Linked DNA regions of Youhaiella tibetensis. The protein of the gene in region 1 binds, or shares a complex with, the protein of each later gene. Links are inferred from orthologs where the notes say so. Each region holds a gene or a part of one and is shown on either strand. Other genes may lie near its edges.

What was found.
Region 2: the proteins of uvrA (region 1) and mfd are in contact, whole or in part, in a crystal structure (PDB 4DFC), measured with the Escherichia coli proteins. The link is inferred for Youhaiella tibetensis from one-to-one orthologs.

The regions. Positions count from the first base shown.
Region 1 is NZ_CP041690.1:2,337,274-2,342,919, forward strand. The notes cover bases 1,314-4,707. They hold uvrA (excinuclease ABC subunit UvrA), read left to right. Parts: upstream 1,314-1,621; coding sequence 1,622-4,507; downstream 4,508-4,707. Also shown: FNA67_RS11330 (efflux RND transporter permease subunit), read left to right, coding at 1-77; FNA67_RS11335 (hypothetical protein), read left to right, coding at 74-601; FNA67_RS11340 (single-stranded DNA-binding protein), read right to left, coding at 677-1,177; FNA67_RS21930 (hypothetical protein), read left to right, coding at 4,712-4,864; FNA67_RS11350 (DUF1127 domain-containing protein), read left to right, coding at 5,062-5,211; FNA67_RS11355 (glutathione S-transferase family protein), read right to left, coding at 5,290-5,646. UniProt on the Escherichia coli protein: The UvrABC repair system catalyzes the recognition and processing of DNA lesions. UvrA is an ATPase and a DNA-binding protein. A damage recognition complex composed of 2 UvrA and 2 UvrB subunits scans DNA for abnormalities.
Region 2 is NZ_CP041690.1:2,106,157-2,111,374, forward strand. The notes cover bases 1,126-5,218. They hold mfd (transcription-repair coupling factor), read left to right. Parts: upstream 1,126-1,520; coding sequence 1,521-5,018; downstream 5,019-5,218. Other genes in these bases: FNA67_RS10240 (FAD assembly factor SdhE), read left to right, coding at 1,231-1,524; FNA67_RS10250 (invasion associated locus B family protein), read left to right, coding at 5,122-5,218. Outside these bases: ATP-dependent DNA helicase RecG, read right to left, coding at 1-1,040. UniProt on the Escherichia coli protein: Couples transcription and DNA repair by recognizing RNA polymerase (RNAP) stalled at DNA lesions. Mediates ATP-dependent release of RNAP and its truncated transcript from the DNA, and recruitment of nucleotide excision repair machinery to the damaged site.

The DNA of each region.
Region 1 (5,646 bases):
GAGATGTGTTTATTCTCCCGGCCTTGCTCGTAGCTGGGGGCAAATTCTTTCATCCTCTTGGAGGCATCAAGAAATGAACAACGGCGGACCCCTGTGGCGCGCTCTTGCGCTCGCTGGTCTGATGGTCGCGGGCGCTGCTGCCCCCGCGATGGCTGCACAGGCCGACATCGAATTCCTGGGCAGCTACCTGGGTGACTGGAAAGGGCGCGGTCAGTTGCAGGGCGCAAACACCGAGACGGTGGTTTGCAAGCTCAACCTGACGGCGGCCAACAACAACACCAAGATCAACTATTCCGGCCGCTGCACCCTCGCGGGCAGCAACCTCGCCGTTAACGGCACGGTCGCCTATATCGACGCCAAGCGGCGCTACGAGGCCGTCATGACCTCCAATGCCTCGTTTACCGGCACGGCGATCGGCCAGCGCCAAGGCAACGGCGTCGTCTTCAACCTCCGGGAAAAAGAGCGCGACGAGGCCGCCAAGCGCGACATGACGATCACCTCGTCGATCTCGCTCCTCGACAACGCCATCATGGTCGAGTTCCTCGTCGTGGATGACGCCACCGGCGACACCATCCGCGCCAAGGTCCCCTTCGCCAAGTAATCCGGCGGAAAAGCCGGCCACCATTGAAAAAGGGCGGCCCTGCGGCCGCCCTTTTTCAATTCCGATCTCGTTCGCTCAGAACGGGATATCGTCATCCATTCCGCCGGATTCGAACGCCGGCGTGCTCGACGGACGGCGGCTCTGGCCGCCACCGCCGCTGGACTGACCGCCGAACCCGCCCTCGCCGCCGCGCGGACCCGAGAAGCCACCGCCCTCGTTGTCGCCGCGACCGTCGAGCATGGTCAGGTTCGAGTTGAAGTTCTGCAGCACCACCTCGGTGGAATAGCGGTCCTGGCCGCTCTGGTCCTGCCACTTGCGCGTCTGCAGCGCGCCTTCGATGTAGACCTTGCTGCCCTTGCGCAGATACTGCTCGGCTACCTTGGTGAGACCTTCATTGAAGATCACCACACGGTGCCACTCGGTCCGCTCCTTGCGCTCGCCGGTATTGCGATCTCGCCAGGTATCGGTCGTCGCCACGCTCAGGTTCACCACCTTGCCGCCGCTCGGCAGCGAGCGCACTTCCGGGTCGTTACCGAGATTGCCGATCAAGATGACCTTGTTTACGCTGCCCGCCATCGCCTGTCCTTCCGTACTCGTTTGGCTGGAGCCACCGGCTCCGCCGTTTGGCGCACTTTATGCGGTTGCACCTGTCCGCGCCCGCCCTGTTTTGAGGTTTCAACAGGCGCAGACCGCATTGTTCTCTATATGTTCCGTCAATGTCAGCAAATGTCAAGTAATCTGGGCGCTTTGCAGATGTGATCTGCGTGGATTCACCCTTGACCGAATCCACCCTGTTCCGCTTATGTTCTTTCCGCTAGTATATTGCCGCATCGTGGCCCGGCACGGGCTGCGACGAGATTGATGGGACTGCGGCGGCCACCTTGCGCTAAACAAGCCTGGCTTGCGAAACTGCGCCGGCGCGCCTATCTCCCGATCTTGGCTGCCAGCCAGGATCAGACCGCATCGTTACCCGTACGTTCGCTTCGCTCGACGGAGCGGCATAGAGCCGTGGACCAGAATATGCCCGACGCCAACAATCGTGAAATCGTCATCCGCGGTGCCAAGGAGCACAACCTCAAGTCCGTTGACCTGCGGCTGCCGCGCGACAAACTGATCGTGATGACGGGCCTGTCGGGTTCGGGCAAGTCCTCCCTGGCGTTCGACACCATCTATGCCGAAGGTCAGCGGCGCTATGTCGAGAGCCTCTCGGCCTACGCGCGCCAGTTCCTGGAAATGATGCAGAAGCCTGATGTCGAGCAGATCGACGGGCTCTCTCCGGCCATCTCGATCGAGCAGAAGACCACCTCGCGCAATCCGCGCTCGACCGTGGGCACCGTCACCGAGATCTACGATTACCTCCGCCTGCTCTACGCGCGCGTCGGCATCCCCTATTCGCCCGCCACCGGCCTTCCCATCGAGAGCCAGACTGTCTCCCAAATGGTAGACAAGGTTCTAGCCCTGCCCGAAGGCACGCGTCTCTACCTCCTCGCGCCAATGATCCGCGGCCGCAAGGGCGAGTACAAGCGCGAACTCAACGACCTGATGCGCAAGGGCTTCCAGCGCGTCAAGATCGACGGCGAGTTCTACGACATCGAGGACGCGCCGAGCCTCGACAAGAAGCTCAAGCATGACCTTGAAGTCGTGGTCGACCGCCTGGTCGTTTCCCCTGACATCGCTTCGCGCCTGGCCGAAAGCTTCGAGACGGCGCTCAAGCTTGCCGACGGCATCGCGCTGGTCGAATACGCCGACGAGAAGGAGGCCGATGGTTCGGCCAAGAGCATCACGTTCTCGGAAAAATTCGCCTGCCCGGTCTCCGGCTTCACGATTGCCGAGATCGAGCCGCGCCTCTTCTCGTTCAACAACCCGTTCGGCGCCTGTCCGGTATGCGATGGCCTGGGCACCGAGCGCAAGATCGACCCGGACCTTGTGGTTCCGGACGCATCGCTGTCGCTGCGCGACGGCGCCATCCTGCCATGGTCCAAGACTTCGGCTCCCTACTACCTGCAGACGCTCGAAGCGGTGGCGCGGCACTATGGCGCCTCCACCGGATCTGCGTGGGAGGATCTCTCCGATGACGTGCGCCAGGCCCTGCTCTACGGCACCGGCAAGACGCAGATCAATTTCGTCTACGACGACGGCCTGCGCACCTATAAGACCACCAAGCCCTTCGAAGGCGTGATCGGCAACCTCGAGCGCCGCTACAAGGAAACCGAATCCGCCGGCATGCGCGAAGAGATCGAGCGCTACATGTCCTCGGCGCCGTGCGTCGCCTGTAACGGCTATCGCTTGAAGCCCGAGGCTCTGGCGGTCAAGATCAACGGGCTCCACATCGGCCAGGTGACCGAAAAGTCGATCCGCAACGCCTCCGACTGGTTGAAGGAGCTGCCCCGGCACCTCAACGACAACCAGCGCACCATCGGCGAGCGCGTCCTCAAGGAAATCCGCGAGCGCCTGGATTTCCTAAACGACGTCGGCCTCGACTACCTGACCCTGGCCCGCAACTCCGGCTCGCTCTCGGGCGGCGAAAGCCAGCGCATCCGCCTGGCCAGCCAGATCGGTTCGGGCCTCACCGGCGTGCTCTACGTTCTCGACGAGCCCTCGATCGGCCTGCACCAGCGCGATAACGAACGCCTGCTCGAAACCCTGCGCCGGCTGCGCGACCTCGGCAACACCGTGATCGTGGTCGAACACGACGAAGACGCCATCCTGACCGCCGACTACGTTGTCGATATCGGCCCGGGCGCCGGCGTCCATGGCGGCCATATCGTGGCTGAAGGCACCCCACAGGATATCATCGACAATCCGGACAGCATCACCGGCGCCTATCTTTCGGGCCGCATGGGCATCCCCCTGCCCGCCGAGCGCCGCGAGCCGTCCAAGACCCGCAAACTCTCGCTCAAGGGCGCGACGGGCAACAACCTCAAGGATGTCTCGGTCGACGTTCCACTGGGCCTGTTCGTTGCCATCACCGGCGTCTCGGGCGGGGGCAAGTCGACACTGATGATCGACACCATGTACCAGGCCATCGCGCGCCGCCTCAACGGCGCTCGCGTGGTGCCGGCGCCTCACGAGGCGCTGACTGGCCTGGAGTTCCTCGACAAGGTCATCGATATCGACCAGAGCCCCATCGGGCGCACGCCCCGCTCGAACCCCGCCACCTATACCGGCGCCTTCACGCCGCTGCGCGAGTGGTTCGCCGGACTGCCGGAAGCCAAGGCCCGCGGTTACGGCCCGGGGCGCTTCTCCTTCAACGTCAAGGGCGGACGCTGCGAGAAGTGCGAGGGCGATGGCGTTCTCAAGATCGAGATGCACTTCTTGCCCGATGTCTACGTCACCTGCGACGTCTGCAAGGGCAAGCGCTACAACCGCGAGACGCTCGAGGTCCAGTTCAAGGGCAAGTCGATCTCCGATATCCTCGACATGACCATCGATGAGGGCGTGGAGTTCTTCGCCGCCGTGCCCTCGATCCGCGACAAGCTGGTGACGCTCCAGCGCGTCGGGCTGGGTTACGTCAAGATCGGCCAGCCCGCCACGACCCTCTCAGGCGGCGAAGCCCAACGCGTCAAGCTCTCCAAGGAGTTGTCCAAGCGCGCCACTGGCCGCACGCTCTATATGCTGGACGAACCCACGACTGGCCTGCACTTCCACGACGTGGCCAAGCTGCTCGAAGTCCTGCACGAACTGGTCGAGGGCGGCAACACGGTGGTCGTTATCGAGCACAACCTCGAGGTCATCAAGACGGCCGACTGGATCATCGATATGGGCCCGGAGGGCGGCGACGGCGGCGGCGAAGTTGTCGGCGTCGGCACGCCCGAAGATGTTGCAGCCAATCCAAGATCTTACACGGGCGCCTTCCTCAAGGAAGTCATGGCGCGCCGGCCACCGCGAAGTCAGGCGGCAGAGTGATGTGAGCAAGGGCGGCCTGGGTGCCGCCCTTTGTTTTTGGGCCATTCCCCTGCGGCAATCGTCGAAATTCCCCCATGTGTATGACGGGGGAATGAAGATCGGCATGCGTGATACGCATGGCCCGCTTGAGGTTTGAGGCATTTCATGACTGCGCGATTCAGCTCATCTTCCCCACTGGGGCAAACTCGGAAAGGAAGTGCGCAAATGTTTGTTAGAGCGGTCTGGCGCGTAAGGCGACTGGTCGACATCAAGCAGACATTGCGGGAAATGGACGTTCCGACGACGCGAGAGGCCGACATGCTCGGTCTCTGTGGGCCGGATTTTTCCAAGATGACCCGTGGTCTGTTCGACAAGTAGCTTACAACGCGAAATCCATGTTCGGGCGGCCGTCACGGGAAACCGGGCGGCCGCTTCGGTTTTCAGATTCTGAATTTCTGATGAACGCGCTTGAAAAGAGTTATGCGGATTTCGCATGTCAAATCTGAGCAATCACCCTCTGCTCAAATCAAGACCTCGGCACTAGATACAGTGCGTACGACGAAAGGAGACACCAAATGGACATTCGCAAGACCCTTCGCAAGTGGGCTGCCTACCAGCAGACCGTCCGTGAGCTGAACGCTCTCGACAACCGTCAGCTGACCGACCTCGGCATCACCCGCAGCGACATCTCCCGTATTGCGCGCGACCATGCCAGCACCCTCTAAAGGTTCGCTGACTGCCCGCATCGCGGAGAAGTTCAGAACACCCGCTCTCTAAGAGGCGGGTGTTCTTGTTTTTGGGCCCTAGAACGCCAGGCGCCCGACCAGTTCCTCGTAGGATACGCAAACGGCCGCCTGGAAAGCCTTGCGTTCCTTGAGCCGTTCATACCAGGCCTCGAAATGCGGCAAGCTCGGGCGCTCCACCGGCATGGTGAACCAGCGATAGAGCGAAACCCCAGCAACGATGTCGGCGTAGGTGAACTCCTTCCCACCCAGATACGGCACTCGTGAAAGGCGCTCGTCGAGCATTCGCTGCAATGCGGTCGTCTGGGCGATGCCCTTGTCGATGGCCCCCCGGTTCTGCTGGTCCAGCGGCGTACGCACCAGGTTCCAGAACACCTCGATCCACGCTGGCTGATAGGTCGTGGCCGTCCAGTCCGT
Region 2 (5,218 bases), 230 kb from region 1 along the record:
GCCAGGGGCTTGAGCGTTCGGAAGTGCTGGGCGGCAAGCAACTCGGTGGGGGCCATCAACGTCGATTGCGCGCCCGATTCCGCCAGCGCCGCCATGGCCATTAGTGCGACCACCGTCTTGCCGGCGCCGACATCGCCCTGGAGCAGGCGCGACATGCGGTTGGAAGAGGCCAGGTCCTCCCTGATATCGGCAACGGCCTGCCTTTGGCCATCCGTCATCGAAAAGGGCAGGGCGGCCTCGATCCGTGACGTGATCTCGCCGGTAAAGGCGCGCGAGACGCCGCGCGCCGCCACGAGCTGGCTGCGCACGAGCTGCAGCGTCAACTGGCCGGCGAGGTATTCGTCATAGGCCAGCCGCTGGCGGGCAGGGCCCATGAGGTCCCCATCCTCGGGTTCCTGGGGCATGTGCACCTTGCCCATGGCCTCGCGGAAGCTCGGCCACTTGAAACGGTCGCGCGTCGCCTGCGGGATCCAGTCATCGAGCTCGGGGACGGTTTCCACGACCTGACGAACGACCTTGGTCAGCGCCTTGGAGGAAAGCCCCTGGGTGAGCGGATAGACCGGCTCGACCAGCGGCAGGGTCGCGAACTTGTCGGGCTCGACGATGTAGTCGGGGTGGGTGATCTGCTTTTCGCCGTTAAAGAAGCCGATCTGGCCCGAGACGTAGCGCTCCTCGCCGACCGGCAGGGCCTTCTCGATCCAGCCGCCCTCCGAACGAAAGAAGATGAGCTGGATGTCCCCGGTCTCGTCATGGGCGAGGACCCGGTGGGGAATGCCCTTGCGGCCACGCGGGGGCACGATGTGGCGGTCGACATGGAGTTTCAGCGTGACCGTGCCGCCCATCCAGGTATTGGCGACACCCACCATCTTGCGCCGGTCGACGACGCCGGACGGCATGTGCATGAGCACGTCGAGCGCGATGGCTTCCTGCCCGTCCGGGGCGCCGAAGAAGCGCGTGAGCAGGGCGGACAGGTGCGGGCCCACGCCCTTGAGGGAGTGAAGCGAACGGAACAGCGGATCGAGGGTCGAAGGTCTGGGCACGATTCTTCCTGGAGTCCGGCAAGGAGTAGAAGGTTTTGAGGTGGGGGAAAAGCGGACCGGGGTGCGCTTCCCTCCCCCTTGTGGGGAGGGAGACCTGCCGGCAAGATCGAAGGTCTCCCTCATCCAAATGTGTGACAACGGCCGTCTTTGCGCGTAAGAAGGCCTCCCACATCACTGAGTTGACCCGATCATGGCCCTTCAAAACAGCGCCGGTGAAGACACTGCTATGCGCCGCCGCCGCATGCGCTATCGCGCCTGGCACCGTGGAACCCGCGAGATGGACCTCATCCTTGGGCCCTATGCCGATGCCCATATCGAAGGCCTCCCCGAAGCGGAGCTCGACCGGCTCGAAAAGCTCATGAACGAGGAGGATACGGACCTGCTCAAGTGGATCATGGGCCAGGAGCCGGTGCCCGGCGACGTCGATGCCGAACTGCTCGCGGTGCTGGCCCGGTTCAACGACGCGAGGCTGGCGGGCATATGAGCCAGGTTCCGGTCCGCACCATCTCCAATGTCCCCGATGGCATGCAGGCGGTTGTCCTGGCGCGCCTGGTCGAGGAGCGCCTTAAGGCCGACCCCGAGGCGGCCGCCGCGGCAGTGTTCGTGGCGCGCGACGGGCGGCGCCTGCAGCGCATGGCCGAGACACTGGCGCAATTGCTGCCCGGCCACGCGATCCTCACCGTCCCCGCCTGGGACTGCCTGCCCTATGACCGTGTCTCGCCCAACACGGTGACGATCGCCGAGCGCATGAAGACCCTGGCGGCGCTGACAGACGGCTCGGCCAGGGGCGCAGTGGTGCTGACGGCCGTCAACGCGCTCGTCCAGCGGCTCATCCCGCGCGAGGTGACAGCAGGCATGTCCTTCTCGGCCGCGGCCGGCAAGGTCGTGGCCAGCGACAAGCTCATCGCCTGGGCGGCCAATAACGGCTACCTGCGCGTGCCCACGGTGCGCGAAGCCGGCGAATACGCCGTGCGCGGCGGCATCGTCGATCTCTTTCCGGCCGGCCAGGAAACCCCGCTGCGATTCGATTTCTTCGGCTCCCAGCTCGAAACCATCCGCACTTTCGACCCCGACAGCCAGCGCACGACCGGCAACATCAAGACGATCTCGCTGGCGCCGATGAGCGAGGCGGTGCTCGCCGAGGACACCATCCGGCGCTTCAGGCGCAATTACACGGCGACCTTCGGCGGCAATACCGCCGACGATCCGCTCTACGCCGCCGTCAGCGCCGGACAGCGCTTCCCGGGCGTCGAGCACTGGCTGCCGTTCTTCTATGAGGACATGAGCCGGCTGGCCGACTACACGGGCGACGCCCCGTTCGTCTTCGACGACCAGGCAAAGGAAGCCTTCGCCGAACGCCAGCAGCAGATCGCCGATTACTACGACGCCCGCCAGGAAGCGCGCCAGGCCCCCGCCGGCGCCACCTCGGGCGCACCCTATAAGCCCATCGAGCCGGGCCTGCTCTACGAGATGGAGGCGCCGGCCTATGCGCAGGCGGGCACCACCGTCGTCCAGCTCTCCCCGTTCTCGGCCCCGGGCGGCAGCAAGCGGGACGACGCCGGGGGACGCCTGGCCCACAATTTCGCCGCCGAGCGGCAGGCCGCCGACACCAATCTCTTCGAGGCGGTCGTCGACCTTCTCAAGAAGAACAGCCGGGCAGGGCGCCGCACCATCATCGCCTGCTGGTCGACGGGCACGCGCGACCGCATGGCCCAGGTGCTGCACGACCACGGGCTCAAGAACCCGCGCATGGCCGAAAACTGGCGCGACGCGGAGACCACCTCGGCCAATACCACCGCGCTGGTGGTGCTGGGCCTCGACACGGGCTTCGAGACCGACGACCTGCTGGTGCTTTCCGAGCAGGATATCCTGGGCGAGCGCATCCTGCGCCCGCAGCGCCGCAAGAAGGCCAGCGACGCGCTGACCGAGGCGGCAAGCCTGGCGGCCGGGGACCTGGTAGTCCATGTGGATCACGGCATCGGCCGGTTCGTGGGCCTCAAGGTCATCGAGGCGGGCGGGGCGCCCCACGAGTGCGTGGAGATCGAATACGCCAAGGGCGACAAGCTCTACCTGCCGGTCGAGAACATCGAACTGCTCTCGCGCTACGGCTCGGAAGAGACGGGGGCGGAGCTCGACCGGCTGGGCGGCGTCGCCTGGCAGGCCAAGAAGGGCCGGCTCAAGAAGCGCATCCGCGAGATGGCCGAGCAGCTCATCAAGATCGCGGCGGCGCGCCAGCTTACAAGATCCGACCCGATTGCGCTCCCCACCGGCGCCTACGAGGATTTTGCCGCGCGCTTCCCCTACGAGGAGACCGAGGACCAGCTCGTGGCCATCGAGGCCGTGCTGGACGACCTGACCTCCGGACGCGTCATGGACCGGCTGGTCTGCGGCGACGTCGGCTTCGGCAAGACCGAAGTGGCGCTTCGCGCCGCATTCGCCGTGGCCATGTCGGGCAAGCAGGTCGCCGTGGTCGTGCCGACGACGCTGCTGGCGCGCCAGCACCTGCGCACCTTCAAGGAGCGCTTCGCCGGCCTGCCGGTGAACGTCGCCGGCGCCTCGCGCCTGATCCCCTCCGCCGAACTCAAGGCGACCAAGGAGGGGCTCGAGAGCGGGCACGTCGATATCGTCGTCGGCACGCACGCGCTGCTCTCCAAATCCATCAAGTTCAAGGACCTGGGACTGCTCATCATCGATGAGGAGCAGCATTTCGGCGTCGGCCACAAGGAGCGCCTCAAGGAGCTCAAGGCCAACGTGCATGTGCTGACGCTGACGGCAACGCCGATCCCGCGCACGCTGCAGCTTGCCCTCACCGGGGTACGCGACCTCTCGCTGCTGGCGACGCCACCGGTGGATCGCCTGGCGGTGCGCACCTTCGTCTCGCCCTTCGATCCGCTCTCGATCCGCGAAGCGCTCCTGCGCGAAAAGTATCGTGGCGGACAGGCCTTCTATGTGGTGCCCCGCATCAAGGACCAGCCCGACATCGCCGAGTTCCTGACCCAGCAGGTGCCCGAAGTCTCGTTCGTGGTCGCCAACGGCCAGATGGCGCCGGGCGAGCTCGACGACATCATGAACGCCTTCTACGACGGCAAGTTCGACGTGCTGGTGGCAACGACCATCGTCGAATCGGGGCTGGATATCCCCAATGCCAATACGCTCGTCGTACATCGCGCCGACAATTTCGGCCTGGCCCAGCTCTACCAGATCCGCGGGCGTATCGGCCGCTCCAAGGCGCGCGCCTATGCGCTCTTCACCATCCCGCCCGACCGCAAGCTGACCGATACGGCCGAACGCCGGCTGGGCGTGCTGCAGTCGCTCGAAAGCCTGGGGGCCGGCTTCCAGCTCGCCAGCCACGACCTCGATATCCGCGGCGCGGGCAACCTGCTGGGCGAGGAGCAGTCGGGCCATATCCGCGAGGTCGGCTACGAGCTCTACCAATCCATGCTCGAAGAAGCCGTGGCCTCCCTGCGCTCGGGCGAAGAGGTCTACGAGGAAAAGGGCGAGTGGAGCCCGCAGATCTCCATCGGCATGCCGGTGATGATCCCCGAGTATTATGTGCCGGACCTGCAGCTGCGCATGCAGCTCTACCGGCGCCTGGGCGACCTCACCGATGCACGCGAGATCGACGCGGCCGGCGCCGAGCTCATCGACCGCTTCGGGCCGCTGCCCGAGGAAGTCGAAGCGCTGCTCAAGATCATCCTGGTCAAGTCGCTCTGCCGCGCCGCCAACGTCGAGAAGGTCGATGCCGGCCCCAAGGGCGCGATCATCACGTTCCGCAACAGCGAGTTCGCCGACCCGGTGGGACTGGTCAAGCTCGTCGCCGATCCGGGCCAGCAGGCTCGCGTGCGCCCCGATCAGAAAATTGTGTTCGCGCGCAACTGGCCGTCCGCCGACGCGCGCCTGAAGGGAACGGCGGCCATTCTGTCCCGGCTGGCCAAGCTTGCCGAGGCGGGCCGTGCTTCCGTCACAGTTTCCGGATAATGCTTTGGTTAATCGCTCCGGTCATGTTATTGCCCGAATTGCCCTTGATGGGCACCAATCAGAAGGTGGCCCAAACCACCACGAGAATTGCCAGGGAAACCCCATGAAGTTGAAAAATGCTCTCATCGCCGGTTTGGCGGCTACGGCGCTGATGTTGCCGTCCTTTGCCGCCCTGGCCCAGGATACCACTCCCGCTCCTG